Regions from separate parts of the Blautia sp. AF34-10 genome, predicted to be linked through region 3. Evidence: predicted binding sites of a transcription regulator. Region 3 holds the regulator's gene; each other region holds the start of a gene.
What was found. The regulator Rex, encoded in region 3, represses fermentation and respiration genes when NADH is low (regulators of the CRP and FNR family bind a similar motif). The targets are predictions, from matches to a motif close to ATTGTTAANTANTTAACAAT.
Positions count from the first base shown of each region.

Region 1: gap (type I glyceraldehyde-3-phosphate dehydrogenase) is a predicted target of Rex. The motif match lies at 2,652-2,671, and genes of this name have one in related genera.
Region 2: fucO (lactaldehyde reductase) is a predicted target of Rex. The motif match lies at 2,636-2,655, and genes of this name have one in related genera.

Region 1 covers NZ_QUED01000008.1:102,797-113,034, forward strand. The annotation lists partial or broken gene nifS (cysteine desulfurase NifS) at 1-18, shown strand, start outside; partial or broken gene nifU (Fe-S cluster assembly scaffold protein NifU) at 126-562, shown strand; gene mnmA (tRNA 2-thiouridine(34) synthase MnmA) at 565-1,659, shown strand; gene DWZ60_RS07015 (histidinol-phosphatase HisJ family protein) at 1,656-2,456, shown strand; gene gap (type I glyceraldehyde-3-phosphate dehydrogenase) at 2,721-3,734, shown strand; gene DWZ60_RS07025 (phosphoglycerate kinase) at 3,949-5,142, shown strand; gene tpiA (triose-phosphate isomerase) at 5,224-5,976, shown strand; partial or broken gene DWZ60_RS07035 (type I restriction endonuclease subunit R, EcoR124 family) at 6,284-7,503, shown strand; gene DWZ60_RS07040 (ATP-binding protein) at 7,588-9,096, shown strand; gene DWZ60_RS07045 (RidA family protein) at 9,444-9,827, shown strand; gene DWZ60_RS07050 (homoserine dehydrogenase) at 9,843-10,238, shown strand, end outside.
Region 2 covers NZ_QUED01000007.1:18,505-28,742, reverse strand. The annotation lists gene DWZ60_RS05945 (hypothetical protein) at 1-450, shown strand, start outside; gene DWZ60_RS17935 (hypothetical protein) at 517-699, shown strand; gene codB (cytosine permease) at 687-1,760, shown strand; gene DWZ60_RS05935 (TetR/AcrR family transcriptional regulator C-terminal domain-containing protein) at 1,897-2,478, shown strand; gene DWZ60_RS21130 (DUF6783 domain-containing protein) at 2,482-2,589, shown strand; gene fucO (lactaldehyde reductase) at 2,700-3,848, shown strand; gene tig (trigger factor) at 4,086-5,321, opposite strand; gene DWZ60_RS05920 (hypothetical protein) at 5,565-6,020, shown strand; gene DWZ60_RS05915 (DUF1934 domain-containing protein) at 6,082-6,534, opposite strand; gene murI (glutamate racemase) at 6,574-7,398, opposite strand; gene spoIIR (stage II sporulation protein R) at 7,596-8,342, opposite strand; gene DWZ60_RS05900 (GerAB/ArcD/ProY family transporter) at 8,439-9,929, opposite strand; gene DWZ60_RS05895 (spore germination protein) at 9,962-10,238, opposite strand, start outside.
Region 3 covers NZ_QUED01000006.1:138,994-149,231, forward strand. The annotation lists gene DWZ60_RS18620 (hypothetical protein) at 1-56, opposite strand, end outside; gene DWZ60_RS05745 (NAD(P)H-hydrate dehydratase) at 108-1,616, opposite strand; gene DWZ60_RS05750 (redox-sensing transcriptional repressor Rex) at 1,706-2,362, opposite strand; gene DWZ60_RS05755 (ABC-F family ATP-binding cassette domain-containing protein) at 2,517-4,442, shown strand; gene DWZ60_RS05760 (NADP-dependent isocitrate dehydrogenase) at 4,542-5,744, opposite strand; gene DWZ60_RS05765 (S8 family peptidase) at 5,910-7,127, opposite strand; gene DWZ60_RS05770 (MATE family efflux transporter) at 7,242-8,609, opposite strand; gene DWZ60_RS05775 (LysR family transcriptional regulator) at 8,733-9,620, shown strand; gene DWZ60_RS05780 (GNAT family N-acetyltransferase) at 9,589-10,083, opposite strand; gene DWZ60_RS05785 (M28 family metallopeptidase) at 10,162-10,238, opposite strand, start outside.

The DNA.
Region 1 (10,238 bases), on a different contig from region 3:
AAACAGCAGGGTAAATAAGTTTAAAAAAATAAGACAGTCCATCCAGAAAGCCGGTACAGAAAAATTCAGGTAAAAGCTGTGCCGGAGGAGGACTGCTTTGAAATAGTTCAGGAGGAAGAATAACAATGTACAGTGAAAAAGTAATGGATCATTTCCAGCATCCGAGAAATGTAGGAGAAATTGAGAACGCAAGCGGTGTAGGTACCGTTGGAAATGCAAAATGCGGCGATATCATGAGAATGTATCTTGACATCGACGATAACGGAATCATTCAGGACTGCAAATTCAAAACCTTCGGCTGCGGCGCCGCAGTTGCAACCAGCAGTATGGCAACCGAGCTGGTAAAAGGAAAAACCATCCAGGAAGCTCTGGAAGTAACCAACAAAGCTGTTATGGAAGCACTCGACGGACTTCCGCCGGTCAAAGTTCACTGTTCTCTGCTTGCAGAAGAAGCAATTCACGCTGCACTCTGGGATTACGCAGAGAAACACCACATCAAGATCGAGGTCTTGCAAAACCGAAGTCTGATATCAGCGAGGGCGAGGAAGAGGAAGAATACTAAGTATGGGAAAAAAGAAAGTAGTCGTTGGAATGTCCGGCGGCGTAGATTCCTCGGTGGCAGCGTATCTCCTGAAAAAAGCAGGATACGATGTCATCGGGGTGACCATGCAGATCTGGCAGGATGAGGCCGAGACAGTCCAGGAGGAAAACGGGGGCTGTTGCGGCCTCTCTGCTGTTGATGATGCAAGGCGCGTGGCACAGGTGCTGGACATTCCGTATTATGTCATGAACTTCAAAAAAGAGTTCCGTGAGAACGTCATGGACTATTTCACGAACGAATATCTCTGCGGCAGAACACCGAACCCGTGTATCGCCTGCAACCGCTATGTGAAATGGGAAGCGTTGCTTCAGCGCAGTCTTTCCATTGGAGCGGACTACATTGCGACCGGACATTATGCAAGAATCGAACAGCTTGCCAATGGACGGTATGCGATTGCAAATTCGGTAACAGCGGCAAAAGACCAGACGTATGCACTGTATAATCTGACCCAGGAGCAGCTTTCGCATACGCTGATGCCGGTCGGAGACTACACAAAAGATCAGATTCGTGAGATTGCAGCAAAAATCGGTCTTCCGGTAGCAAAAAAGAAGGATTCCCAGGAAATCTGCTTCGTGCCGGATCAGGATTACGCTTCCTTTATCCAGAACGAGACAGGAATCGTGGCACCGAAAGGCAATTTCGTGAATACAAAGGGTGAAATCCTCGGTACCCATGAGGGGATTACCCATTACACCGTAGGACAGCGCCGCGGACTCGGCCTTCCGATGGGACACCGCGTGTTCGTACTGGAAATCCGTCCGGAGACGAACGAGGTTGTGGTCGGCGAAAATGAAGAGGTTTTCGCAAAAGTAGTAAAAGCAAACAAAGTAAACTATATGGCAATTCCGCCGCTGGAACTTGGAGAAGAGCTCTCCTGCACCGCAAAAATCCGGTACGGGCACAAAGGCTCCCCGTGCGTGATCAAACGGACCGGGGAAGATGAGATTACCTGTACCTTCCCGGACGGCGTGCGTGCTCCGACACCGGGACAGGCTGTTGTCTTCTACGTGGACGGCTGTGTCGGCGGAGGCGGAACGATTACGGAGGCCGAAAGATGAAAATAGCGGACTGTCATATGCACAGTTTCTTTTCAAGTGACAGCGAAGCACCAACAGAAGAGATGGTAAAACGGGCAGTCGAGCTGGGACTTCCGGCAATCTGCCTGACGGATCACTACGATATGGATTACAGTACCGGCGAGTTCCAGCTCGATACACCGGCATATGCGGCAAAAATCCGGGAACTGCAGGAAAAATACTACGACAGAATCGATATCCGATTCGGCGTGGAACTGGGACTGCAGCTCCACTTAAAAGAACGGATGGAAGAGTATGTAAATGCGTGGCCGTTCGACTATGTGATCGGATCCATGCATGTCATTGACGGAAAAGACCCCTATTATGAGGATGCTTTCCCGGACTGGACAGCAGAAGAGCTGTACCGGGCGTATTTTCGGGCTACAGCAGAAAATATCCGGTTCTTCCACAATTTCCAGACGCTTGGTCATCTGGATTATGTGGTACGCTACTGCAGAGAAAAGGGAAAAGATTACAGCTACCGCGCATTTGCGGACGAGATCGATACCATTTTAAAAGAGCTGATTCAGTACGATATCGCGCTGGAAATCAACACCGGCGGCTACAAGGCAGGCCTTGGCGTGCCGAATCCGACGCCGGATGTTATCAGAAGATACTGGGAACTGGGCGGCGAAAAGATCACCTTCGGTGCCGATGCCCACAAACCGGAACATATAGCGTTTCATTTCGCGGACGCGGCAGCCATCGCGCAGGAAGCCGGATTCCGGTACTACGTGCGGTTTAAAGAGAAGAAGCCGGAATATCTGCCGATCCAATAGAAAACGCGCAGGAAAAGCCGGAAAAAAGCCCCAGAAAGGCTGGATTCCGGCTTTTTCTGCAATAGACGGATCTTTCGAAATTTTGCAGAAATACGGATCGGCATCCGGCCTCTTCACAAATTTTAGAAATAATTTCGTATTTTCTTGAAAATAGAACTTGAATTTTCCGACGAAATTAGGTATTATACAGATAAGGTTGATGTTTCTTTAACAAAGTACAGAGACTCAAAATTAAAATTCACTTTTTAGGAGGAATTGAAAATCATGGCAGTAAAAGTAGCAATCAATGGTTTTGGCCGTATCGGACGTCTTGCATTCAGACAGATGTTTGGAGCAGAAGGTTATGAAGTAGTAGCAATCAACGATTTAACATCCCCGAAGATGTTAGCTCATCTGTTAAAATATGACTCTTCTCAGGGAAAATATGCTCTGGCTGATACCGTAACATCCGATGAAGATTCCATCACAGTAGATGGCAAAAACATCAAAATCTATGCTTTCCCGGATGCTAACAACTGCCCATGGGGAGAGCTTGGCGTAGACGTAGTTCTGGAGTGCTCCGGATTCTACACCTCCAAAGCAAAAGCTCAGGCACACATCAATGCAGGTGCTCGTAAAGTAGTTATCTCCGCTCCGGCTGGTAACGACCTTCCGACCATCGTTTACAATGTAAACCATGAGACCCTGACAGCAGACGATAACATCATCTCCGCTGCATCCTGCACCACAAACTGCCTTGCACCTATGGCAAAAGCTCTGAACGAACTGGCTCCGATTAAATCCGGTATCATGGTTACTATCCATGCTTACACTGGAGATCAGATGACTCTGGACGGACCGCAGAGAAAAGGCGATCTGAGAAGATCCCGTGCAGCTGCAGTTAACATCGTTCCAAACAGCACAGGTGCTGCAAAAGCAATCGGCCTTGTTATTCCGGAACTGAACGGCAAACTGATCGGTTCTGCACAGCGTGTTCCAACCCCAACCGGTTCTACCACAATCCTTACAGCAGTTGTAGAAGGAACTGTAACTGTTGACGAGATCAACGCAAAAATGAAAGCATCTGCAACCGAGTCCTTCGGATACAACACAGATGAAATCGTATCCAGCGACATCGTTGGTATGAGATATGGTTCTCTGTTCGATGCAACTCAGACCATGGTTCTTCCGCTGGACAACGGAACAACAGAGGTACAGGTTGTTTCTTGGTATGATAACGAGAACTCCTACACAAGCCAGATGGTTCGTACCATCAAATACTTCAGCGAGTTAGCATAATTTAACAAACTGAACGGCAAAATTTCAGAGCCCAAAGGGTCCGGTCTGTTAAGGACCGGACCCTTTTTGCGAATGCGGCGGAAAAATACGGCACAAAAACAGCCCTTTTCCGTGTGCAAAAATTATAAACTGCATTTTTAAATAAGGACCGCGATGCCGCAAAAACAAAGAAACGGCGCGGCAGATGCAGTTGGATATATGGAGGGAAACGCCCATGTTAAACAAAAAAACCGTAGATGATATCAACGTAAAAGGAAAAAGAGTCCTTGTAAGATGCGACTTCAACGTTCCGCTGATCGATGGAAAAATCACAGATGAGAACCGTCTGGTAGCTGCTCTTCCGACGATCAAAAAACTGATCGCTGACGGCGGAAAAGTAATTCTCTGCTCTCATCTTGGAAAACCGAAAGGAGAACCAAAACCAGAGCTTTCTCTTGCACCGGTTGCAGTTCGCCTTTCCGAGCTTCTCGGACAGGAAGTTAAATTTGCAGCAGATCCTGAGGTTGTAGGACCGAACGCAAAAGCAGCTGTTGAGGCTATGAAAGACGGAGATGTAATCCTTCTGGAGAACACCCGTTATCGTGCGGAAGAGACCAAAAACGGTGAGGAGTTCAGCAAAGAACTGGCTTCCCTGTGCGACGTATTCGTAAACGATGCATTCGGAACCGCACATCGTGCTCATTGCTCCAATGTTGGTGTTACTAAATATGTTGACACTGCAGTTGTTGGTTATCTGATGGAGAAAGAGATCGCATTCCTTGGAAATGCTGTCAACAATCCGGAGCGTCCGTTTGTTGCCATCCTTGGTGGATCCAAAGTATCCAGCAAGATTTCTGTTATCGACAACCTGATCGATAAAGTTGATGTCCTGATCATCGGCGGTGGTATGGCTTATACCTTCGCAAAAGCAGCAGGCGGCACCGTTGGTGATTCTCTGCTTGAGATGGATTATCTGGATTATGCAAACAAAATGAAAGAAAAAGCAGCAGCAAAAGGCGTGAAACTGCTTCTTCCGGTAGACAACGTTGTTGCAGATGCATTCTCAAACGACGCAAATACACAGGTTGTTCCGGCCGGACAGATTCCGGATGGCTGGGAAGGTCTGGATATCGGACCGGAAACTGCAAAACTGTTCGCTGACGCTGTTAAAACTGCTAAAACCGTTGTATGGAACGGACCGATGGGATGCTTCGAGATGCCGAATTTCGCAGCAGGAACCAAAGCAGTTGCAGCAGCACTGGCTGAAACAGATGCAGTTACGATCATCGGCGGCGGAGATTCCGCAGCAGCTGTAAATCAGCTTGGATATGGCGATAAGATGACTCATATCTCCACTGGCGGCGGCGCTTCCCTGGAATTCCTGGAAGGAAAAGAACTGCCGGGCGTTGCAGCAGCAAACGACAAATAAAACAACGATTCAGAGCGCAAGCGGAATCGAGAGGTGGCTCTGAACCGTTTCAATAAGTAAAACTAAGGAGATCAAACGATCATGGCAAGAAAGAAAATTATCGCCGGAAACTGGAAAATGAACATGACTCCGAGCGAGGCAGTAGAGTTAGTTAATACATTAAAACCACTGGTGGCAAATGACGACGTTGACGTGGTTTTCTGCGTACCGGCCATCGATATCATCCCGGTTGTAGAGGCTGCAAAAGGCTCCAACATCCAGATTGGTGCTGAAAATATGTATTTTGAGGAGAAAGGTGCTTTCACAGGCGAAATCTCCCCGGCTATGCTGACAGACGCTGGCGTGAAATACGTTGTACTTGGCCACTCTGAGAGAAGAGAATACTTCGCAGAGACCAGCGAGACCGTAAACAAAAAAATGCTGAAAGCTTTCGAGCACGGCATCACCCCGATCATGTGCTGCGGAGAAACTCTGGAGCAGAGAGAGCAGGGTGTAACGATGGATTTCATCCGTCAGCAGGTAAAGGTTGGATTCCTGAATGTAACAGCAGATCAGGCAAAAACAGCCGTTATCGCTTACGAGCCAATCTGGGCAATCGGAACCGGCAAAACTGCTACAACAGAGCAGGCTGAGGAAGTTTGCAAAGGCATCCGCGAGTGCATCGCTGAAATCTATGATGATGCAACAGCAGCAGCTATCCGTATCCAGTATGGCGGCTCTGTAAACGCAAAAACCGCACCGGAACTGTTCGCACAGGAGAACATCGACGGCGGCCTGGTAGGCGGAGCATCCCTGAAACCAGATTTCGGAGCTATCGTAAACTACAATAAATAATTGATTTTTATACGAAATCAATAAATAAAACAGACTAAGACGCCACCAAACACGGTGAATTTGGCAGAAATGCTGAAGGTGAGATGTTTGGTGGCGCTTTGCTGTTTTTTATGCAACATATAATCCTTGATTTAGCTATAGAGAGTGCCAGTTTGTGCAAAAAGAAATCACTTCGTTTCTGTGTTTTGAAGCGGAGTGATTTTTTGCGCGGATTGAAAAATTCACGTTTTCGTGATATGCTTGTTTTATATCTGTCGACCAGCCGTCCAGAGAGTTTCTGGAAGAAGTAATCAAGGATTATAACAAAATGTTCCATACGAACTACGATACCTCAAGTGATAAATTCCAGAATTATTATAAAGATGTGTCGCTTCGCATGAAGAATAAGGAATTGGACATTCTGATCGTAGTCAATATGTTTCTTACCGGTTTTGATGCGACGACTATGAATACGCTGTGGGTGGATAAAAATCTGAAAATGCACGGACTGATACAGGCGTTTTCCCGTACAAACCGTATTCTGAATTCTATCAAGACCTTTGGAAATATTGTATGTTTCAGAAATCTGCAGAAGCGAGTAGATAGTGCCATTTCCTTGTTTGGGGATAAGAATGCCGGGGGCATTGTTTTGCTGCAGAGCTTTAAGGATTACTATTACGGATATGAATCCGTAGATGGTAAGCCAATGCCAGGGTATGTGGATCTGATGGAGGAATTGAATCATAAGTTTCCGCTGTCAGAACCGCAGATTGTCGGAGAGCAGAACCAGAAGGATTTTATTGCTTTGTTTGGTGCTATTCTTCGTATGAGAAACCTTCTGCTTTCCTTTGACGAATTTAAGGGGAATGAGCTGATTTCTGAGCGCAATTTGCAAGACTACATTGGACGTTATCAGGATTTGCGTGACGAGTGGAAACGGAAACGCCGGGAAAGTACGGATATTACAGATGATGTGGTGTTTGAAATTGAATTGATCCGGCAGGTAGAAATCAACATTGATTATATTCTGATGCTTGTAAAGAAGTATCATGATACCCACTGTGAAGATAAGGAAGTGCTGATAACCATCAATAAAGCGATTGATGCCAGCCCGGAGCTGCGCAGCAAGAAACAGCTATTGAAACCTTTATTGCAGGAATCAATGATGTGGACGATGTTATGGATGAGTGGCATGAATTTGTTGTGGAACAGCGTGATTATGATCTTAATGTAATTATTGTGGAAGAAAAATTGAAGCCGAAAGACACACGAAAGTTCATAGAGAATGCGTTTCGGGACGGAGAGATCAAAACAGCGGGAACGGATATAGATAAAATCATGCCGCCAATTTCTCGTTTTGGTGGTGGCGGAAGAGCCAAGAAAAAACAGAGAGTCATTGAAAAACTGAAAACGTTTTTTGAAAAATATTTCGGTATCGGTGGTTCGTATTCCTTTAATGAGCCAGAGCATAAAGCCGTGACATACGATCTGAGCGATCAGGAAACAGTGTTGATGGCGGCAGAATCTGAAGCACCATACGGAAAATAGTCATAAATGAATGGAACCACATTGGAAGCAAAAAGCAAAATAATAGAGTCATCATGGACAAAACTTAATCATGGAGGTGATCGGATGACAATAGAAGAAATCCTTGCTGGAGAATCCAAGAACGTTGAATTCAAAGTACAACGTCCAGACAAGAGCATGAAATATATGAAAACGGTTGTTGCTTTCGCTAACGGAAAAGGTGGGAGGATTATATTTGGTATTGACGATAAAACAAGAGAAGTTGTTGGCATTCCGGAGGATAAAGTTTTTCGGGAGATTGATGCGATTACGAATGCTATTTCTGACAGTTGTGAACCTACAATTATCCCGGATGTTTATTTGCAAAATATAAATGATAAACCTGTAATTGTTGCAGAAATCAGGACGGGACGTCGGAAACCATATTATATTAAGGCAGAGGGGCTGGAGAATGGCGTATATATTCGAGTTTCTGGAACAACACGCCCTGCTGACCGTGATATGTCAAGAGAATTATATTATGAATGCGATGCCCGCTCTTTTGATTCAATAATCCGCAGAGATATAGAAGTGACCGATGAAGATATTAAAAGTCTCTGTGAACAAATGAAGGAAGTTGCTATTGCCAACTGCAAATCCAATCTTCAGCGATCAGCAGTTAAAGATGTAACGAAAAATGTTTTGCTCAGTTGGGGAATTTTGAAAAAAGATGAGAATGAAAAAATCTATCCGACAAATGCGTATATTTATTTAACGGGACAAGGTGGACTCCGTTCCATGATACAGTGCGCTGTGTTTAAGGGAACGACGCGAGCTGTCTTTTTGGATCGACGTAATTATGAAGGACCGCTTTGGAAGCAAGTAGAGGAAGCGGTGCAGTTTGTCCTTAGAAATATTCGTATGGGATGTCGGCTGGAAGGAGTATATCGACAGGATATTTATGAACTGCCGCCGGATAGTATCCGTGAGTTGATCGTTAATGCAGTTATGAATTGCAGTTACATTCAGAATTCTAATATTCAGGTGGCAATTTATGATGATCGCTTGGAGATCACATCTCCTGGTGGACTGCTTCCTGGCGTAACGATTGAGTTGATGAAGGAAGGATTTTCAAAAATCCGAAATCGTTCGCTTGCCAATGCTTTTGCCTATATGAACCTTGTGGAAGCATGGGGAAGTGGTATTCCGAAACTTATGCAGGCTATGCAGGAATACGGATTGCGTGAACCGGAATTTATTGATATGGAAGTAGCTTTCCGCATCAATCTTTATCGCGGCCAGAATGAGGTCATTGAGGTCAAAAATCGAGATCATGACCTCAATCATGGGTCAAATGATCTCAATCGTGAGCCCGATAATCTCAATCATGAGCCTGTTGACCTCGATCGAGATCCCAATGACCCCAATCATGATCCCAAAGATGACCTTGAAATTCAATTGTCAGAAATGATTTATAAAAATCCGGAACTGACTCAGAAAGAATTAGCAAAAGCGCTTGCAGTTTCTACGGCAACGATTAAGCGTATGCTTACAAAAATGCAGCATGAAGGTAAAGTTATCCGTGAGGGGTCTAATCGAAAAGGAAAATGGATATTGACGGATAAAATGAAATAGGATTGATGATTTGATTGGAAAAGGCAAATGAATTTACCGGCTTTTTTAAGAAAATCAGACGAACTTACAGAACAGTTATCAAAGAAACAAGTGATTGCTGTTATGTCGACATATCACAAAAGATATCCTAGACGGAGTGCGTTCATACATGAATTAATAGAATTTGGATATGTGAAATGAACGATTCTGAACTTTTCTTGTGTCCGGGAGCGGCTTTTTCGCACTTGCGGACATCTCCCACATGTGATATGATGGGAACGACAAAAGTGTCGGAAAAACCGCATGATAGAGGGAAAAAACGCGGCAAATCAGACGACGCGAAAGAAAGCATAAAGGAGAATATGATTATGGCAAGAGAAATCATTAATACAGAAAAAGCACCGGCAGCAATCGGACCTTATGTACAGGCAGTCGCAGACAATGGCCTTTTATTTATTTCCGGACAGCTTGGCTTTGATGTAGAGCATGGCAGCGTGATCCCGGAAACCGTAGAAGAGCAGGCAACCCTCTCTTTAAAGAATCTGGACGCAATCATGACAGCAGCAGGAACTGACCGCACGAAAGTGATGAAAACAACCATTTTCCTGACCGATATGAACGATTTTGCCAAGGTAAATGAAGTATACGGTGCTTTCTTTGGCGAGTCCAAACCGGCTCGTTCCTGTGTAGCAGTTGCCGCTCTTCCAAAAGCAGCAAAAGTAGAAATTGAATGCATCGTATCCCTGAAATAAGAGGGAGAGATGAGTATGGCAGAGGAAAGAGTAATTAAAATCGGAATGCTGGGTCTTGGCACCGTCGGTACCGGTGTGTACAAAGTGCTGAAAAGCCAGCAGGAGGAAATGCTTCCGAAGCTGGGAGCGCGTGTGGAGCTGAAAAAAATTCTCGTGCGCAATGTGGAAAAAGCAGCTGCAAAGGTTGATGATCCGTCGATCGTTACCATGAACTTTGAGGACATTGCCAATGACCCGGAGATTGAGATTGTTGTTGAGGTTATGGGTGGAAAACAGCCGGCTATGAATTACATTCTTGCCTGCCTGGATGCAGGAAAGAATGTTGTAACGGCAAACAAAGACCTGGTGGCATCTGAGGGTAAAAAAATCCTTGCGGCAGCAAAGAGAAACGGAAAGGATTTTCTCTACGAG
Region 2 (10,238 bases), on a different contig from region 3:
TATCAGGACAAGGGCGTATCCGGAATCAATCTGCCGGATGTCGATTTCTACTGGAAAGACGGTATCATTGCACCGGAGTTCCGAAGAGAAACGCTTTCCATGCGCGATCCGCTGTTTGAAAAATGCATCATCTACGATGGCGGTGCAAGACGCTATGAAATCCACGAGCACGTCGAGGAGGTTCTCGATTTCTGGAATAAAATGCTGGAGAGGGCCGACCGGATCGACTTTACCAGACTGCTCGAGGAGAAGCTCGGCTGCCCGCTTGGCGCATCCTACGAAGAGTGGATTCACATCAATCACTACGAAGAAATCGATGAACGCGTGGCCAAATGGCTGTACCGCCAGGAAAAAGGTTACATTGCAAGCCTTGGCGATGCTACCCTGAAAGAAATTGCGGCTGAACGAATTGAAGAGTTTACCGCAGCACTTCGCAAATACATGCTGTAACAAAAAACCATTTCTTACGGTTCGCTGAATTTCGGCGAACCGTAATCACAGTTTTCAGGAGATATTATGGAAAAAGAAAAGAAAGTAAAAGATGTTGACTTCGCGGACAGCGCAGTTCCGGCTTCTGCCCGGAAAAATGTAGTAACTATGTTTATGATCATGCTTGGCTTCACCTTCTTCTCGGCAAGCATGTGGGTCGGCCAGCAGCTCGCTGACGGCCTCGATTTCTGGGGCTTTTGGGATCACTGATCCTTGGTGGAATCATTCTTGGTATTTATACCGGTCTGCTCGGCTACGTCGGTGCAAAAACCGGTCTGTCACTTGATCTTTTGTCCCAGAGAGCCTTTGGCGAAAAAGGTTCCTATCTGCCGTCAGCCATGACCAGCTTTACGCAGATCGGATGGTTTGGTGTCGGTCTTGCCATGTTTGCAATTCCGGTTTCCAAGGAGCTGCTCGGTGGAAGCACTGCGGCACAGTGGGGACTTGTTATTCTTGCTGGCGTCTGCATGACCGCCTCTGCCTATTTTGGTATTGAATCTCTGACCATCGTCAGCTATATCGCTGTACCAAGTGTTGCCATTCTCGGAACGATCGCCATGGTCATGGCCGTAATGAGAGGCGACGGAACGATCATCGATCAGTTTGCCAAATCCAGCGGATCTCTGACTATCATCGGCGGTGCCGGTCTTGTCATCGGCTCCTTCGTTTCCGGCGGAACCGCAACCCCGAACTTCGCACGTTTTGCAAAGGACGGAAAAGCGGGTGCCATCACCACGGTTGTGGCCTTCTTCATCGGAAACTCCCTGATGTTCTTCTTCGGTGCCGTTTCCTCGATCTTTGTCGGCGGAAACGATATCTTCGAGGTTATGGTCCGCCTGAACCTGTTCTACCTGGCTGTTCTCGTTCTCGGTCTTAATATCTGGACTACAAACGACAACGCTCTGTATACCGCAGGTCTTGGTCTTGCCAACATCTTCCATCAGAGGAAAAAACCGATGGTTCTCCTTTCCGGTATCATCGGAACGGTTGCCTCCGTATGGCTGTACTACAACTTCTGCGGCTGGCTCAACATTCTGAATTGTACCCTGCCGCCGGTCGGCATGATTCTGGTGCTCGCCTACTTCATGAACAAAAAGGACTTTGAAACCGATCAGCCGAAGCTTAAAACCGTAGACTGGTTTGCGGTTGCCGGTGTCATTCTCGGTGCCATTGTTGCGAACCTCTTACACTGGGGCATCGCTTCCATCAACGGCATGGTTGTTGCCGCTGTATGCTACTGTGTCGGACAGGCCGTAAACAAAAGAAAATGAGCAAAATCGTCCTGAATATGTTCCTGTATCTTATCTCCGGAACATGTTCAGGGCTTTTTATTTTTTCGGATTCGCGTTATAATATATGCATAACTCTGCATAGTTACAATTTTCGAAGCGAAAGGAAACTGCCCGGATGATCCATTCCACCGTATCTGCTCCCAAAGGAGAAAAAACAAAATACCGTCTTGCCGAATCCATGAAGGAGTGCATGAAATCAACCCCTGTCGAAGAGATCACCGTGCGCCAGATCTGTGAAATCTGTGGTGTTACCCGCCAGACCTTCTACCGCAATTTTCTCGACAAATACGATCTGATCAACTGGTATTTTGATAAATTACTGACAAAATCCTTCGAACATATGGGTCGCGGAACGACCGTTTTTGACAGTCTGGAAAAGAAATTTACCTATATTCAGAAAGAAAAAGCTTTTTTCGCCGCTGCCTTCCGCTACGACAAGCAGAATTCTCTGCGTGAGCACGATTTCGATCTGATTCTCGCGTTCTACGAAAATCTGATTCACGAAAAAAGCGGCAGTCCGGTTTCACCGGAAATACATTTTCTTCTCGAAATGTACTGTCAGGGTTCCATCACCATGACCGTAAAATGGGTGCTTACCAGCATGGATCTGACACCTTCCGAGTTTGCCGCTCTTCTCGTCCGGGCAATGCCGGAAGACTTAAAAAAACTGTTCCGAAATCTGCAGCTGCTCTCTTAGAGCGTGTCAAAGTGGGACTTGCAGATTGCGGAAATGGTTTTTCAGACACGCTCTGGTTATTTTTCACAAATTTTGTTCTGTTGTTTTTGTCACAATGGCGATTTTTTTTAAAGTGTTACACTTCGCCTCTTCTGTCACTTTCTTTTTCCCTTCCGGATTTGTTAATATAATAACAAGTTCAGTAAAACCATTTATTCATTTTAGAAGGGAGTTTTTCAATCATGGCAAATCGTATTAATTTAAATGCAACCTCTTATCACGGAGCAGGCGCTATTGCCGAGATCGCAAATGAAGCAAAGGCACACGGCTTCAAGAAAGCTTTCGTATGCTCTGACCCGGATCTGATTAAATTCAACGTTACTTCCAAAGTAACCGATATTCTGACCGCAAACGGACTCGACTATGAGCTTTACAGCGATATCAAGCCAAACCCGACCATCGAAAACGTAAAACACGGCGTAGAAGCTTTCAAGGCATCCGGCGCTGACTATCTGATCGCCATCGGCGGCGGTTCTTCTATGGATACCTCCAAAGCCATCGGTATCATCATCGCAAACCCGGAGTTTGAGGATGTCAGAAGCCTTGAAGGCACTGCACCGACCAAAAATCCATGCGTACCGATCATCGCTGTTCCGACCACAGCCGGTACTGCTGCAGAGGTTACCATCAACTACGTTATCACAGACGTTGAAAGAAAACGTAAATTCGTATGCGTTGACCCGCACGATATGCCAATCATCGCAGTTGTTGACCCGGATATGATGTCCTCCATGCCGAAAGGCCTGACCGCTTCCACCGGTATGGACGCTCTGACTCACGCAATCGAAGGCTACACCACAAAAGCTGCATGGGAAATGACTGACATGTTCCATCTCAAAGCCATCGAACTCATCTCCAAATCTCTGCGCGGTGCTGTCGCAAACACCAAAGAGGGACGCGAAGGAATGGCTCTTGGCCAGTACATCGCAGGTATGGGCTTCTCCAACGTAGGTCTTGGAATCGCTCACTCCATGGCACACACCCTTGGTGCTGTTTATGATACCCCACACGGTGTTGCATGTGCCATGATGCTTCCGATCGTTATGGAATACAACCAGGAGTGCACCGGTGAGAAATACCGCGAAATCGCACGTGCCATGGGCGTTACAGGTGTAGACGAAATGTCTCAGGAAGAGTATAGAAAAGCAGCGATTGATGCTGTTAAGAAGCTGTCCGCAGACGTTGGAATCCCATCTGTTCTCGAGGCAGTCAAAGAAGAAGATCTGCAGTTCCTTGCAGATTCCGCACACGCAGATGCCTGCGCACCGGGCAACCCGAAGGATGCAAGCGTAGAAGATCTGAAGGATCTGTTCCGCAAAATCATGGCGTAACGAACATAATTCGTTTCCCACATGCGAAGCGGATATTCGCAATCCGCTTCGCTACTTGCTCATAACCAAATAACTGCTCCGCAGTTTATCAGAAGGAGCTTGCACTCCTCCTGATACAAGCAAGTCCCCACCCACTGCTTATTGCTTTTCGCAATGGAAGCAGGGGACTTACTTGATTCGGTTAAATCACCCCGGAAAACAGAAGTTTTCATCCTGTTTTCGGGGTGATTTTTCTTTTTATTTTACTGTATTTCCGTCTGCATCCACAGTCACGGTATTGACTGTTGCATTGTCGAGAACCATATTGATCATGCGCTCCATCATGATGTTGCGCACTACCGTATCTTCCCCGTAATAGTCATTGGCTGCCTTCAGGAAATCTTCCTGCGACATATTGGCATTGGCTGCCTCGTCGTTTAAGATCTGCTGGTAATCCTGGTCATCTGTAGTCCAGCCTTCTGCCTCTTTTACGGCATCCAGAAGAAGGGCACTTTTTGCCATCGTTCCTGCATACGTTGCTTTCTCCTGATTGTAGGTCGCTCTGTCCGCATACTGCTCCAGATAGTCGTCCAGGGAAATGCCGTAATTCTGAAGATAAGCGGTATACCGTTTATCGTAATCTTCTTCGCCAAGGGTCATATAGGATTTCGGAATTTTGTGAAACGTACAGCCGTCTGCCACCTGCTGCATTGCATCATTCTGCAAATTATTTTCCGCTGTCGTCTCATTTGCAGCCTCCAGCTCTGCGCGTTTTCCGGCACGGTATTCCTCCACAGTACTGTAATCTGTATTTTTTGCTACCCATGCATCATCGAGCTCCCATCCGTCAATGTTTTCTGCCGGGCGGGTAAACGCATTTACCGTAACGGTAAACACAACATCTTTTCCTGCCAGATCGGTACTCTGATAGCTGTCAGGGAATTTCAGGTTCAGATCCTTTGTCTCCCCTGTTTTCATTCCAATGACACCATCCTCAAATCCATCGATGAAGGTACCGGATCCGATCACCAGATTGTAGGAATCGCTGCTTCCGCCGTCAAACTCCTTGCCATCAACTTTGCCAACATAGGCAATATCGGCGGTGTCGCCTTTTTGTACGGTGGCATCCGGATCGTCCATGGTGACAGCTGTCTCTGCCATAATGGCCGTCTGTACGTCATCATCCGTTACCTGCTCTACTTTCTTTTCCAGTGTCAGCTTTTTGTAATCTCCAAGCGTTACACACTCTGCAGGATCAACTTCCTCATCGACAACCGGAATCCCGTCTACATCACTCGGGGAAGCGTATTCCTCAGAAGCTGTGCTGTCGGACGATGTGCTGCCTGCGCTCGACGCATCGGATGCTGAGGAAGCGCTTGTGCTGCTTGCGCTTGATACGGAACTGCTGCTTGTTGTATTGTTTTTTCCACATCCGCTCACACTGGCTGCTCCCAGTGTCATGAGCAGAAGCATGACTGCTGCTTTTCTTTTCATTCTTGAATTTTCCTCCATACTACGCCGTTCCCGGCGCGTTGTAAATCTCATTTTACCATACTTGTCTGGTAAAAAAAAGGCTGGGGCTCCGATTTTAGAAATTCTTATGATTTTCAACCGTAAAATCGCCTGGATTGCGCTAAAATGTGTTTGCGTTTTGCCGAAATCAATGTTAGAATGTTCATAGACTGGCATTGTATGTTCCGATGCCCACATTATTTTTTGCAGAGGAGGAATAGAGGGATGAAACCCTGGATTATCGTATTAATCGTATTAGCTGTCATCGCTGTCATCCTTGGTCTGCTGTATTACTTCGGTAAAAAAGCACAGACAAAACAGGCCGCACAGCAGGAACAAATGGAGGCCATGAAACAGACTGTCTCCATGTTGATCATAGATAAGAAAAAGCTTCGCATGAAAGATTCCGGACTCCCACAGATGGTCATTGACCAGACACCGAAAATGATGCGTCGCGCAAAACTGCCGATCGTCAAAGCAAAAGTCGGTCCGAGAATCATGACCCTGATCTGCGACGCTGCTATCTTCGATCAGATCCCGGTGAAAAAAGAAGTCAAGGCTACCGTAAGCGGTATCTACATCACCGGAGTTCGCGGCATCCGCGGTTCGTTAGAGCAGCCGGCAAAGAAAAACGGCTTCTGGCAGAAAATGCTCCGCAAGGCACGCGGCGAGGAAAAATAAAATTTCATCTGAAAATGCAGATACCCGAGTTGAATGATTTTCATTCTTCCCGGGTATTTTTTTATAAATTCAGTTTTCCGCCTTCCCGCGGTCTTACCTCGATATCGATTACGCAGTCCCCCACGTAGCTGTCGTTGATGTCGAGCGCGTATTCTGCCTTCAGTAAAATCTGATCCGGCGTCTCTTTCATTCTGACCTTCGTCGCCGCAACTCCCATGTTGATCATGCCATATGGCGTATGATAAAACGAAATGTTCTTTTTATCCTCCTCAAAAATCATATGGACATCAATGAGGCCGCGCTTGCGCACCTCGAGGGCGTTTTCCGTAAATTTGATCATGTTGTGCGTCATCATATCAAAGCCTTCGGTTGCCTCGTCGTAGATCAGAAAGTGATGGCCGTTTTTCTTGTAGTACGAACCCGTCGTCATAACCTCCACCGGTTCTTGTTCGCCGGATTCCTCATCCATCAGATACTGCAGTCCGCGGATGCTGATGAGTACGTCTTTTTCCATCCTTTTCTGGTGTTCCTCTCTCTTTTCTGTATGTCATTTTTAATAGTTTTCAATCTGTACCTGTTTCGTATCGCTGATCTGCTCCGGCAGAACGGAATGTGCGAAGGCATTGAACCGCTCCACGCCGTCGCTTGCGAAGAACTGGTATTTCTGACGGCCCAGCTCATCGTTTCCAGGATTCTCCAGATCCAGCTCCCGCAGCAGTCTGCACAGTGCCTGTGAGGTTTCGTATGCCGGGTTGACGAGTGTTACTTTTTCTCCGACTACTTTCCGCAGCAGAGAACGCAGCAGCGGATAGTGGGTGCATCCCATAATCAGCGTGTCGATGTCTTTATCCAGAATCTCTGCCAGATAGCGGCGCGCCACTTCCTCGGTGATCGGATCTTTTGTCCAGCCCTCTTCCACGAGCGGCACGAACAGCGGACACGGTTTTCCGTAAACGGTGATCGCCGGATCTGCCTCGGTAATGAGCTGCTGGTAGAGGCCGCTCTGAATAGTGCTCTCGGTTGCGATGACGCCGACGCGCTTGTTCTGCGTCGTCTCGACGGCCATCTGTGCACCCGGTTTTACCACGCCGATGATCGGGAGATCAATCTCTTTTTCGATCGTATCGAGTGCCAGCGCACTTGCGGTGTTGCAGGCGATGACGATTGCCTTGACCTGCTGGGTTTCCAGAAAGTGTACGATCTGGCGGGAATAACGGATGACGGTGTTCTTCGATTTGGAACCGTACGGCACACGCGCGGTATCTCCAAAATATACGATTCGTTCGTCGGGCAGGTTTCGCATAATCTCACGCACTACGGTCAGTCCGCCGACACCGGAATCAAAGACGCCGATCGGCGCCTGTCTGTCTGCTTTCATACTTTCCTCCATTTTTCATCCGGCATTACTTTTTTGTCATGCCGAATGGGGTTCATTTCTATATTTAATATATCTGAATTTTCACATTTCTTTTTTCATTTCACGACCCTAGTTAAAATAGGTCGCTGATACATTATTTTAACCCGAATGGAGGAATATTGCAATCATTTCTCTTGAAAGTCTTTCGAAAAATCCGCCTAACGCCAGAAAAACCGGAACGAAATCCGGTCACTTTTCAGGATTTCGCGGTAGGCGGCGTCACTCAACAGATTCTGCAGCGGAATCCGGCTTTTTTCGACTTTTTCTGCACTTTCGCCGTCCTCGTTTACGGGGCGCAGGGCATCCGAAAAGCAGATGGACGGGTACAGCATGCACCACCAGTTGTGCCCTTTGGCTCTGCCGATGTTGATCTGAAGAGCGTCGTACGTTCCGGCGGGGAGAATATAATTGCCCGTTTCTTTTTCCTCAAAACTGGCTTTTCCGTACGTTACGGTGATATCGTCAGTACTGCCTCCTGCGCGCAGCGTCTGAAGGGCGGCGGCACGGATGGAGGGCTCGTTTTCACGCAGGATTTCTTCGGTTTCTGCTTTTGTTTCGGCTCCGTGCAGGATCGTCTGCAGTTCTTCGGCAACGGCATCGCGTACCTGAAGCTTGATCTGCTGGTCGGAGGCGCAGTCGCTGTTGGCTCTTACGTGAAAGCGCACGATCTTTGCAGCGACTTCCTGCTGCAGACGGGACTCGCGGAGAAGATTGGCGGTTCCGGAAAGGATCAGCGCCGCAATGCAGACGGGGAGCCAGCGGCGGCAGAAAATTTGAAATGCCGCCTGGAATTGACTTCTATGCTGGTTCCCAAATGTATTTCGGGGCTGCGCCTGCCTGTCCCTGGATTTCTTCTGTGTCTGATTTTGATTCCGTTTCCGGCTCTGTACTTTTTTCTCATTCATATGCTGCCTCCTGTTTTTTCCAGTTTTGCCGGATTTCAAAACTTTTATACACAGACACTCACTACCCGCTCCGATATTCCATACACTTTAAACCTTTTACGGCGCTTTCGGAATCCACGGAATGCTCCTTTCGTTTTCCAACGCATAGCACAAGTCCGCCAGTGTCACCGCCTCTTTTCTTTTCACCCGGTTGTCATAAATTCCGCACAGGTACTCACCGACGGACTCCACCTGTTTTCCGTTCTGCTCCATGATATCTTCTGGTTTTTCTGCGTGAAACAGATAGGCACTGTGCCCAAGCGCACGGTCCTGTTCCAGGTACTTCAACAGTTCTTCCATCCGTCCCCGGTCACTGAGCAGTGCATCGGAAAATACAATCGCCTGGACGTGTCCGGTGTCGAGATCATATTCCTCTGTGCTGTCATATTGCTGCGCAATCTCCTCAAACGTCTCCGCTTCAAAGAACAGCGATGCGGGGTCCTCGTCGGTTCCCTCCTCCTGCTCATCCTTTCCCTGGCCGGTCACCACCGCAAGATTCGCAGGCGCATACCAGACGCGCCATTTACCGCCAGCCGCCTCCTTTTCTCCGCCGCTCTCACTGACCGCCGTCCCGGTTTCTTCCCCAGTTTCACTGTTTTCCGGCGCAGTCGCCTCTTCCGACATATAATCAAAGGCAACCGCCAGTGGATACAGCCGCTTTTCCGGCTCTACTGCCCCGCAGGATGACAGGAAAATCATACTGCCCAGCGCCAGACACACAAGCCGCAGTTTTTTCATATGCTTCTGGCAGAAGCCGAGCAGCACCGTGATGGCAAGGAAAAACGGAAAGTAACCGTATCGGACCGACCAGCCGCTTTCCGCGCATGACAGCAGCCATATAAAAAGCACTGTACCGATCTGTACATAGAGATTCTGCGGTTTCCACAGTCCCGTCTTCTCTCCGATCAGCGATACGTAAAACAGCAGACTTCCCAGTGTGAACAGCAGTCCCATCAAAAGAAATGCCATCCACAGAATATCAAACCGCTCCAGAAATCCACCCGGCAGGCTCGTTCCTGCCATTAACAGTAAGAGCGGGTCCTGCGCCGCAGCCGTGCCGCGCCGGCCGAAAACGCCGAGCAGCGCCATGCTTCCTGCAATTACAAGAAGCCCCGTTTTCCAGATACTCTGCGTCACCGGAAGAATGACACTCCTGTGCTCTTTCTGCACATGCCCCAGTAAAAACGGCAGCAGCGCAATCGGTGTTCCATTTTCCAGTGTTCTCCACACATTCCACCCAAAAAGTATTCCGTTATCCACAATTTCAACAGACTTTGCTGTCTCCCAGGCATCCTCAAACGAGGAAAAATGCATCTGCGGAACCGTCAGCAGAAGCAGAATCAAAATCCCGCCCACAATCCACGGATAGAGTGCTTCCGCCAGCCGTCCTCTTTTCTGTACTTCACTGCCGACACCAAACCCGGCCGCCGCGAGCAGAAACAGTCCGCAGAGCTCCTGCGGTACACCCGCTGTCAGATACGCGGCGGCAAGCTCCGCCATTCTGCGAAGCAGTGTTCCGCCGAGGAAAAGCAGATAACACAGATACATCACTGCCAGAAGGAGTTTCCCAGCCTTTCCCATCACGCTTTCCAGGCGGCAGTAAAGCCCGCCAAGGCGCACGAGATAAATGCACCACACCGCCAGCAGCCCATATCCAACGAAAATCCCTGCCATACCGGGCAGGCCGTCCGATGCGCCGTACGCCGCGAGCTGCCAGAACGCCGGGCAGAGCAGAACGAGCACGATCTGGCGTTCCATCTGGCGCTGTGAAATTCTGTCATTTTCCGAAAACATGCGTCACTCTCCCCTTTCCTGTTTTTCTTCCGGCTCCGCAGCTTTTCTGTTTTTCCGCAGCCG
Region 3 (10,238 bases):
TATTTAATATTGCCTGTTTTTCCGGAGGTATTCACAAATTTCATCCGGCGCTTCAAAAAAGTCCGCCCGGAGTCCTTTTGGGAACCCGTGATTCTGATCTGCTTTGCTCAGATTGACTGCAATCCTCTGATAATCTCGGATGCTGTTACATAGGAAGCACTGCTGTTTTCTTCCGCAGCCTCTCCCGCCTTTCCATGCGCATATGCCGCCAGTGCCGCTGTTTTGGCAAGGCTGATTTTTTTCTCGTTTTTTTCACACTGACGTTTTGCTGCAAAGGCGCCTGTGATTCCCGCGAGCACATCGCCGCTTCCCGCCGTCGCAAGCGCACTGCTTCCGCTTGTGTTTATGTAATACTGCTCACGCCCTTCCTCTGCTGTCACGGTTACGGAATCCTTTCGTACACAGCAGGCCTGGTATTTTTCGGCTGCCCTTCCGGCGCTTCCTGCCGGGTCACACTGGCATTCTGCAATGGTCATGTGCAGCAGCCGTGCAAGCTCTCCTACATGAGGCGTTAAAATTTTTTCTGCCCGGCAGCCCGAAAGAATCTCTGCATCTTCTGCAATCAGGTTCAGCGCATCTGCATCCAGAACAAGAGGAACTTCTGTGTGCTGCACCGTAAAAACGAGCAGTTCTTTTGCCGTCCGGCTTTTGGAAAGTCCCGGTCCCGCAACAACAGCGTCCGCCCAGGCGAGATCCTGCAGCAGGGCTTCTTCCGGAAGCGGCTCATCCTCCTTCCAGAAATCCGCCATTGCTTCCGGCAGGGCACAGAAAAGCGGCGTACGGTTTCTTTCCTCTGTCACAACCTTTACCATGCCGGCACCGGATGCAAGGACTGCCCTGGCACACAAAACAGCGGCTCCGCACATGGCACCGGAACCGGCAAGTACCAGCACCTTTCCGAAGGTTCCCTTATTTCCCATCGGCGTGCGGGTAAGAAACCGGTCCAGATCTTCTTTTTCCACTGAACCGTACCAGGGCGTCTCCTCTTCTCCTGCATCAAAGCCGATTCCGATATCACGGACCAGGACCTCTCCGGCATATCGTTTTCCGGGATCAAAGAGAAGCCCTGGCTTTGCACAGGCAAATGTCACCGTGGCTCTGGCTTTCACCGCCGCATCAAGGACCTCTCCGGTATCCGTGTGGATCCCCGAAGGGATGTCCACGGCAAGAACAGGAACACCGCTTGCGCAGATTGCTTCCACTGCCCTCCGGTACTCCCCTGCCAGCGGACGGGATACGCCAATTCCAAAGATGGCATCTATGATAACAGTATATTCCCGGAAATCCGGATTCTTAACCTCACGGACCCCATAATTTTCCGCAATTTTCTTCTGTGCTCTCATGCCTTCGCTGTATTTTTCCGGATTTCCAAGACAGAACAGTTCCGCATCCACCCCTTTCGTCTTTAAAATCCGTGCAATTGCCGCACCGTCCCCTCCATTATTTCCGGGACCGCACACAGCAAGGACTTTTCCTGTATCCCATGTTCCATTTTGAAGCTCCTCCACGCAGGACAGCGCTGCGCGCTCCATCAGTACCAGGGACGGTACCCCCATGGTTTCGATCGTATTGCGGTCTGCCTGCTTCATCTGTGCTGCTGTAAGAACCCGTTTCATCGCTTTTCCTCCTTTTCCTGCCTTATCCGGAAAGTGAACAGAAAAAGTCTCCGGTTTCCCGAAGACTCTCCTGCTTTTGTTTTGGTTTCTTAATTGTTCTTTGGATGCTCCGCCTCATATCTGGTCAGATTGTAGGAGAGACGCATCAGACTTTCGGAAAGATGGACGTTCTCGACGATCACATCTTTCGGAAGTTTTAAGTTTAGATCGGTATGTGCAAAATTCCAGATTGCTTTTACACCGTTGTCCACGAGAATCTCTGCCATCTCTACCGCTTTTGCTTTTGGCAGTGTCAAAGCCGCAATCTCTACATGGTGTTCCTTGATAAATTCCGGAAGCTCGTCCGCCATGCGGATTTCAATTCCGCGCACGGAGATTCCTTTTAATACCGGGTTGACGTCAAAAATACCGACCGTTTTGAATCCGCTTCTTTCAAAGGCCGCATAATTAGCAAGCGCCTGTCCCAGATTTCCGGCTCCGACAAAAATCATATTGTGGACTCTGTCCAGACCTAAAATTTTTCCAATCTCGCTGTACAGATACCGCACGTTATAACCATACCCCTGCTGGCCGAAGCCGCCGAAATTATTTAAATCCTGGCGAATCTGGGAAGCTGTCACTTTCATCCGCTCGCTCAGCTCACCGGAAGAGATCCGTTCTACTCCGTCCTCCAGCAATTCGCCCAGGTAACGATAATATCTAGGAAGTCTTTTGATAACTGCCCGCGAAATTCCTTTTTCTTCCAAGATAAATTCCTCCTTATTTACACCTGCATATATTCATATTATATATGGTTGATAGAAAATTGTCAAAGATTTCTTGAAATTTTGTGTATTACTCTCTATAATAAGGATGGTGTATTATGTCAAAATACAGAAATATGTTATCTGGAGGAACCACATGATTCTTGCATGTCAGAATATCTCGAAAGCATTCGGGACAACGGAAATTATCAAAAATGCATCTTTTCATATAGAAGAACGCGAAAAAGCCGCACTGGTCGGCATCAACGGTGCCGGAAAATCGACGCTGTTAAAAATCATCATCGGCGAAATGAGGGCCGATGAGGGAGAGGTCATCCTCTCCAAAGGAAAGACGATGGGCTATCTCGCCCAGCATCAGGATCTGACCGGACACCTTTCCATTTACCAGGAAGTGCTGACCGCGAAACAGAATCTGATCGATATGGAGGAACGCCTCCGTCAGATGGAAAGTGATATGAATACAAAATCCGGTGCAGAGCTGGATGAACTTCTTTCCACCTACACCCGCCTCTCCCATACCTTTGAACTGGAAAACGGATACGCGTACCGCAGTGAAGTCGTCGGTGTTTTAAAAGGTCTTGGCTTTTCCGAGAGCGATTTTGAAAAACAGGTGGACTCCCTCTCCGGCGGTCAGAAGACCCGCGTGGCACTTGGTAAACTGCTGCTTACCAAACCGGACATCATTCTGCTCGACGAGCCGACCAACCACCTCGATATGGACTCGATCTCCTGGCTCGAAACGTATCTTTTAAATTACAGCGGAGCCGTCCTGATCGTCTCCCATGACCGTTACTTTCTCGACCGCGTTGTCACAAAAGTCGTTGAAGTGGACAATAAAAAAGTAACAACTTTTGAGGGAAACTATACCGCCTACAGTCAGAAAAAAGCAATGCTCCGTGAAGCCGCTTACCATGCCTGGGTCAACCAGCAGCAGGAAATCCACCATCAGGAAGAAGTCATTGCAAAGCTGAAATCTTTCAACCGCGAGAAATCCATCAAACGCGCCGAGAGCCGTGAAAAAATGCTGGACAAAATGGATGTGCTGGAAAAGCCGACCGAAGTACGCTCCGATATGCGGATCCGTCTGGAACCGCGCATCACAAGCGGAAACGATGTGCTGACCGTCGAGCACCTCTCCAAAGCCTTCCCGGGACAGACGCTTTTCCAGGATCTGAATTTCGAAATCAAGCGCGGCGAGCGCGTGGCAATCATCGGAAACAACGGAACGGGAAAAACGACGATCTTAAAGATCTTAAACGAAGTCATCCGCCCGGATGCCGGCTCTTTTACACTTGGAAGCCGTGTACAGATCGGTTACTACGATCAGGAGCATCAGGTGCTCCACATGGAAAAGACCATTTTCCAGGAGATTTCCGACGCGTATCCATATCTGACAAACACCGAAATCCGAAATGTGCTGGCCGCCTTCCTGTTTACAAACGACGATGTCTTCCAACCGATTCATACCTTGAGCGGCGGTGAGCGCGGACGAATTTCCCTTGCCAAGCTGATGCTCTCGAACGCCAACTTCCTGATCCTCGACGAGCCGACCAACCACCTCGATATCGTCTCTAAAGAGATTCTGGAAAATGCACTGAAGGACTACACCGGAACGGTGCTATATGTCTCCCACGATCGTTATTTTATTAACCAGACCGCAACCCGGATTCTGGAGCTGACGGGACAGACACTCGTCAACTATATCGGAAATTACGATTACTATCTGGAGAAAAAAGAAGAGCTGACCCGCATCTATGCTCCTGCTGCCGATGCCGCCGCTCCGGAAGAAACAGCGGCTCCTTCCGAAGCCTCCTCCACAAAGCTGGACTGGAAAGCGCAGAAAGAAGAACAGGCACGTCTCCGCAAGAAAGAAAACGAGCTGAAAAAGACGGAGAAACGAATTGAAGAGCTTGAGACACGCGATTCGGAAATTGATGAGGAAATGTCGAAACCGGAAGTCGCAACGAATGTGGCAGAGTGTGTGAAATTAAGCAAAGAGAAAGCAGAGATTGCCGCGGAACTCGAAGAGCTGTATGAAAAATGGGAAGAGCTTGCCGAATAGACCTGGTTTTCCCCGGAAAAATTCAAAACAGAAAAAGCCGGTCCGGCGCATCCCTTTTTGCGGGAATGCCGGATCGGCTTTCTTTTTTGCTTCGTTTAATTATTTCTCCAGCTCCTCGCGGATGGCCAGGATGAAATCACGGCTGTTTAATACGGTCGGATTTTCCATGGTGGTGATCAGCGCAAGGTCTTTTGTCATTTTTCCACTCTCGATCGTTGCGATCGTTGCTTTTTCCAGACGGTCTGCAAATGCGGAAAGTTCTGCGTTTCCATCCATTTCCCCGCGTTTTCTGAGTGCGCCGGTCCATGCAAAAATGGTGGCCACGGAGTTGGTGGATGTCTCCTCACCTTTTAAGTGACGGTAATAGTGGCGCTGTACGGTTCCGTGCGCAGCCTCGTACTCGTAATATCCGTGCGGGGATACGAGAACAGAAGTCATCATCGCAAGGGAACCGAAGGCGGAGGATACCATGTCGCTCATGACATCGCCGTCGTAGTTCTTGCAGGCCCAGATAAAGCCGCCCTCTGCTTTCATGATGCGGGCAACGGCGTCGTCGATCAGAGTGTAGAAGTAGGTAATGCCTGCTTCTGCAAATTTCTCTTTGTACTCTGCATCGAAGATCTCCTGGAAGATATCCTTGAAGCGGTGATCATACTTCTTGGAAATCGTATCCTTGCTTGCAAACCACAGATCCTGTTTCGTGGACAGTGCGTACTCGAAACAGCTTCTCGCAAAGCTTTCTATGGAGTTATCCAGATTGTGCATGCCCTGAATGACACCGGCGCCGGTGAAGTTGTGGATCAGCTCTCTTGTCTCGGTGCCGTCCTCAGCCGTATAAACCAGCTCTGCTTTTCCCGGTCCCGGAATGCGCATTTCTGCATTTTTATAGACATCTCCGTATGCATGACGGGCAATCGTGATCGGTTTTTTCCAGTTGCGCACGCACGGCTCGATGCCTTTTACGACAATCGGGGTACGGAAAACGGTTCCGTCGAGCATGGCACGGATCGTTCCGTTCGGGCTCTTCCACATTTCTTTCAGATTGTACTCGGTCATACGCGCTGCATTCGGCGTAATGGTGGCACATTTGACTGCTACACCGTATTTCTTGGTAGCGTTTGCGGAATCTACGGTTACCTGATCGTTCGTCTCGTTTCTGTGTTCCAGTCCCAGATCGTAATATTCCGTTTTCAGGTCAATAAACGGGAGAAGCAGCTCATCTTTGATCATTTTCCAGAGAATTCTGGTCATCTCATCTCCATCCATCTCTACCAGAGGAGTGGTCATCTGAATTTTTTCCATAGTAGGCCTCCTTTTTCTATTCCCGTTTATTGTATAAAGTATCCTATAGCTTGTCAAGTCAAAATTCGCCTGATTTTTTGGCATTTTCCCATAAATTCACACAATTTTTGCAGGATGAGAGGTGTTTTCCTTCATTTTTCTTTTTTTATGCTGCCGCACAGTGTCTCACAGAAGAGACAGAAAACGGTCTGTTTGAAGCATCCCATGCCCCTGACGGTTGCGCGGAAGGCCAAGGTCTCTCGCCGATTCGCAAAGCAGCATTTTCGCCTGGACATTTGTAAGATCCGGAACCCGTTCAAGTGCCAAAGCCACGGCTCCGGACACCCGCGGTGCCGCCATCGAGGTGCCGCTCTTCACCACATATTCCTTCCTGCTTCTTCCAGGCGCGCAGGAAATGAGACGTTTTCCAGGCGCGACAAGATCCGGTTTGCAGACGCAGTCCCGTGTCGGGCCGCATCCGGAGATTCCTCTTCTTGGCTCCAGCAGATCGCCCGCTCCCACGGTGATCACTTTTCTGCTGTTCCCCGGCGCCGTAATACTGCCCGGAGCGGGCCCCAGATTTCCGGCCGCTGTCACAACAGTGATCCCGTCATCCCAGGCGCGCTCCACCGCCTGTACTAGCAGATCATCCACCGTTTTTTCCTGCTCTGTTGTTCCCACTGAAATATTTAAAATGCGGATATTAAGTCTTATTCGCTCTTTGCACACCCAGTCAATCGCCGCGAGGATATCCTGCTTTCTTCCATTTCCCCTTCGGTCCAGAATCTTCACTACGACAAACCGGCATCCCGGTGCCGCACCCTGGTATTTTCCGCCGGACGCTCTTCCACTTCCGCCAAGGATACCACAGACATGCGTTCCGTGTCCATTGTCATCGTAAGGCGTCTCCCGCCCGTACACAAGATCCCGGAAGGCTACAATCCGGCCGTCAAAATCCATATGGGGAAAAATCCCTGTATCCAGCACGGCGGCTGTAATTCCTTTTCCTGTCAGATTTTCCTGCTCTTTCATCCATAAGCCCCTGTGTATTCTTATCTTATGGTATGCAAAAAAGGCTGCCTTTCGCAAAGAACAGCCTTTTTGTTTTTCTTTTCTATACTTAAAACTGAATCTGCTTTTCCCCTTTCCGTTTCCAGAGAGCTGCTGCAAGCGGGATGCCGCAGAGCTCAGCCAGGACAAAGGCGCCCATATCAGATTCAGGTTTCCAAATCCTTTGAGAAGAAATGCAAACACCAGCGGCAGAATCGCCTGGCGTGTCATGGATATGTACATACTTTCTTTTCCAAGGGAAAGTCCCTGCAACGCCGCCTGATAGATCAGGCCTGGAATCGAAAGCAGATAGGCCACTGCCAGAATGCGGAGCGCCGGGACTCCAATGCGCATCAGATTGTCCGAGGCATCATATTGTATGTATGGCAATAAAAAACAGGAAGATATCTGCCAAAACCGTTTCGGTAAAGATCTTCCTGTCCTTTTTTCAGAAACTTTTCAAAAACATTACTTCTGCTGCTCCATTCGCTTCAATTCCGGCAGAACCAGAATCAGCATGGTGATAAAGCAGAGACTTCCGCCGATTACGTTTGATACCGGTTCGGCAAGGAAGACACCGTCCGTTCCCATGTGGAGTACGTACGGCATCAGATAGGTGAGCGGTACAACAATGAAGACTTTTCGGAGCAGGGAGAAAAAGATCGCCTGTTTCTTTTTATTCAGAGATTTGAATACGGTCTGTCCAATGTACTGCAGATCCATGAAAATGAATGCTGCAAAGTACTGCTTCAGAGCCGGAACCGCATCTGCGGTCAGTACCGCATCCGAACTGAAAATACCGATCAGCGCATGCGGCGCCAGAACAATCACGCTCCACATCACTGCGGTATAGCCGAGGATCATCGCACTCATGACACACATCGCCTTGCGCACGCGGGCCGGACGGCGTGCACCGTAATTATAGCTCAAAATTGGAGAAGTTCCCTCATTCATTGCATAGATCGGTGTCTCGACGAGCTGACGCACGCTCGATACGATCGTCATAACAGAGATGTAAATATCACCGCCGGTCACAGAAAGTACATTGTTGCAGCAGATCGTGACAAGGCTGTTGGTCAGCTGCATGATAAATCCGGCGGTACCGAGACTGACAATATTTTTCGCATAGCCTGCACACTCAGAAATTTCATCTTTCCGCACAAAGCGCACTTTCAGTTCCGATTTCCGGGTCAGGAAATACAGAACGAACACGGCGGAAAGTGTCTGGGAAATCACAGTTGCAATCGCAGCCCCCTGCACACCAAAACCAAATACAAAGATAAACAGCGGGTCAAGCAGCAGGTTTGCGACCGCTCCGATCGTGACGGAAAGCATGCCAACGGTCGAATAGCCCTGCGCGTTGATGAACGGGTTCATGCCGGTTGCCACCATCGACGGCAAAGTTCCGATCAGATAAATCATCATATAAGGATACGCGTATACCATCGCATCTGCCGATGCACCGAACAGCGACAGCAGTGGACGAGCAAACAAAAAGCCGATCACCATCAGTATGACAGCACAGACACATACCATGGAATACGACGTATTCATAATACGTTCCGCCTTTTTTTGATCATTCTTTCCACTCTCAATCGAAAACAGCGGAGCGCCGCCGCTTCCAAACAAGTTGCTGAATGCTGTGATGATAACGATCAGCGGAAAGCACAGACCGACTGCACCGAGTGCCGCCGTTCCTACCTCCGGGATCCGCGCGATGTAGACGCGGTCTACAATATTGTACAGCAGACTCAAAATCTGAGCAACCAGCATCGGGAGCGCTGCCCCGAAGATGTTTCCGGTTACGGTTCCATGTTCGAAATCAATTCGTTTCATTTGTTCCCTCATTCCCTTCTTTTTCACTTGCTTTTCAGTATAGCATGGCGTATTCTATATGTAAATTATTGTTTTTATATTGAAATTGAATAATTTTTATATAGTTTTTTCAGGAGGATTTTTATGGAACTTCGACAACTCGAATACTTCCGCGCCATCGTGGACGCGGGAACCATCAGCGGGGCGGCACGGGTGCTGCATATGACACAGCCGCCGTTAAGTTATCAGATCAAAATGCTGGAGGAAGAGCTTCAGGTGCCTCTTCTCATCCGCGGTACAAAGAAAATCACCCTGACCGAGGCAGGAAAAACACTGTATGAACAGGCAGGAACGCTTCTGATGCTTGCGGATCTCACCAGGCGCGAAGTCGTAAAATCCAGTCAGTCTGCGACACTCCACATCGGCATGACGCCATCCACCGTTTCGCTGCTCGCCGACTATCTCCTGCGATTTTCCCGGAAATACCCGCACATCCATTTTGATGTCCACGAGGGTTCTACCTTTGCTTTAAAAGACCAGCTCGAAAATCACATGGTGGATCTCACCACGCTCCGCACGCCAATCGTTTTAAATGGTTGCGAGACGAAGACCCTTTTAAAAGAGAGCATCACCGCCATGGCACTCCCTTCTCACCCGCTTTTTGCCGGGCGTGAAACCCTTTCGCTTACGGAACTTGCCGAGCAGCCGCTGATTCTGTCGAACCGCTACCGGAAATACATGCTCTCCGCTTTCGAGCAGGCGGGTCTGTTCTGCGATATCTATCTCACCTGCGAGGACGCCCGCACGGCAATGACAATGGCAGAAAAAGGCCTTGGCATCGCTCTTCTGCCGGCCTCCATGCTGAATCTTACCCATAAATTAAAGGCCTGCACCATCACAGATGCAGACCTTACAACCGAAATCCTGCTTGCCTGGCGCAAGGGGCGCCTTCCGTCTGAACTTCGGGCTTTTCTGGAATTGTGGGATGAAAATGACTCCCTCAATAATCAAATTCATGTTCCCCAACCGTAATCGTCTGCGTCAGTTTTTCATTCAGATACGGTTTACGAATCTCAATTAGATTCAGAACGGTGTAACCACGCTTTCCCAAAAATTCAATCATCCTGTGGTTATTGGGATGGACATAGTTGTAAACCGTATCGTTTCCATAAGAAGCTGCAATTTCTTCTGCCTTGCCATGCAGTGCGGCAGCAACTCCCTGCCGGCGGTACTCTTCTCTGACAAAGATGGATTCCACCCACACCACCTCGCTCTCAATACGACAGACAACATAACCTGCGTATTCGCCATGCACCGTGGCGGCAAACACTGGAAATCCTGCTAAAAGGTATTCCTTCATTTCTTCCCGTCCGTCTTCCACGTTCGGTTTTGATGCAATTCCTTTATAGGAACGCAGTTCTACTCGAAACAGCGCAACCATTTCTGCAAGGGCATCGTTTACCTGCCTGATTTCTACCAGTTCTATTTTTTTCATGGTTTCTCTCTCCTGCCACTGTCGTTCTTTTTCCTATTTGCAATTCGTCTCGCTGCTCATATCCGTGATCGAAGTATATCAGGCTTCTTTTCTCTTGCGAAACAAATATTCATCCAATTGTTTCCGAATCGTTTCCGGTATTTCTCTTGCCACCG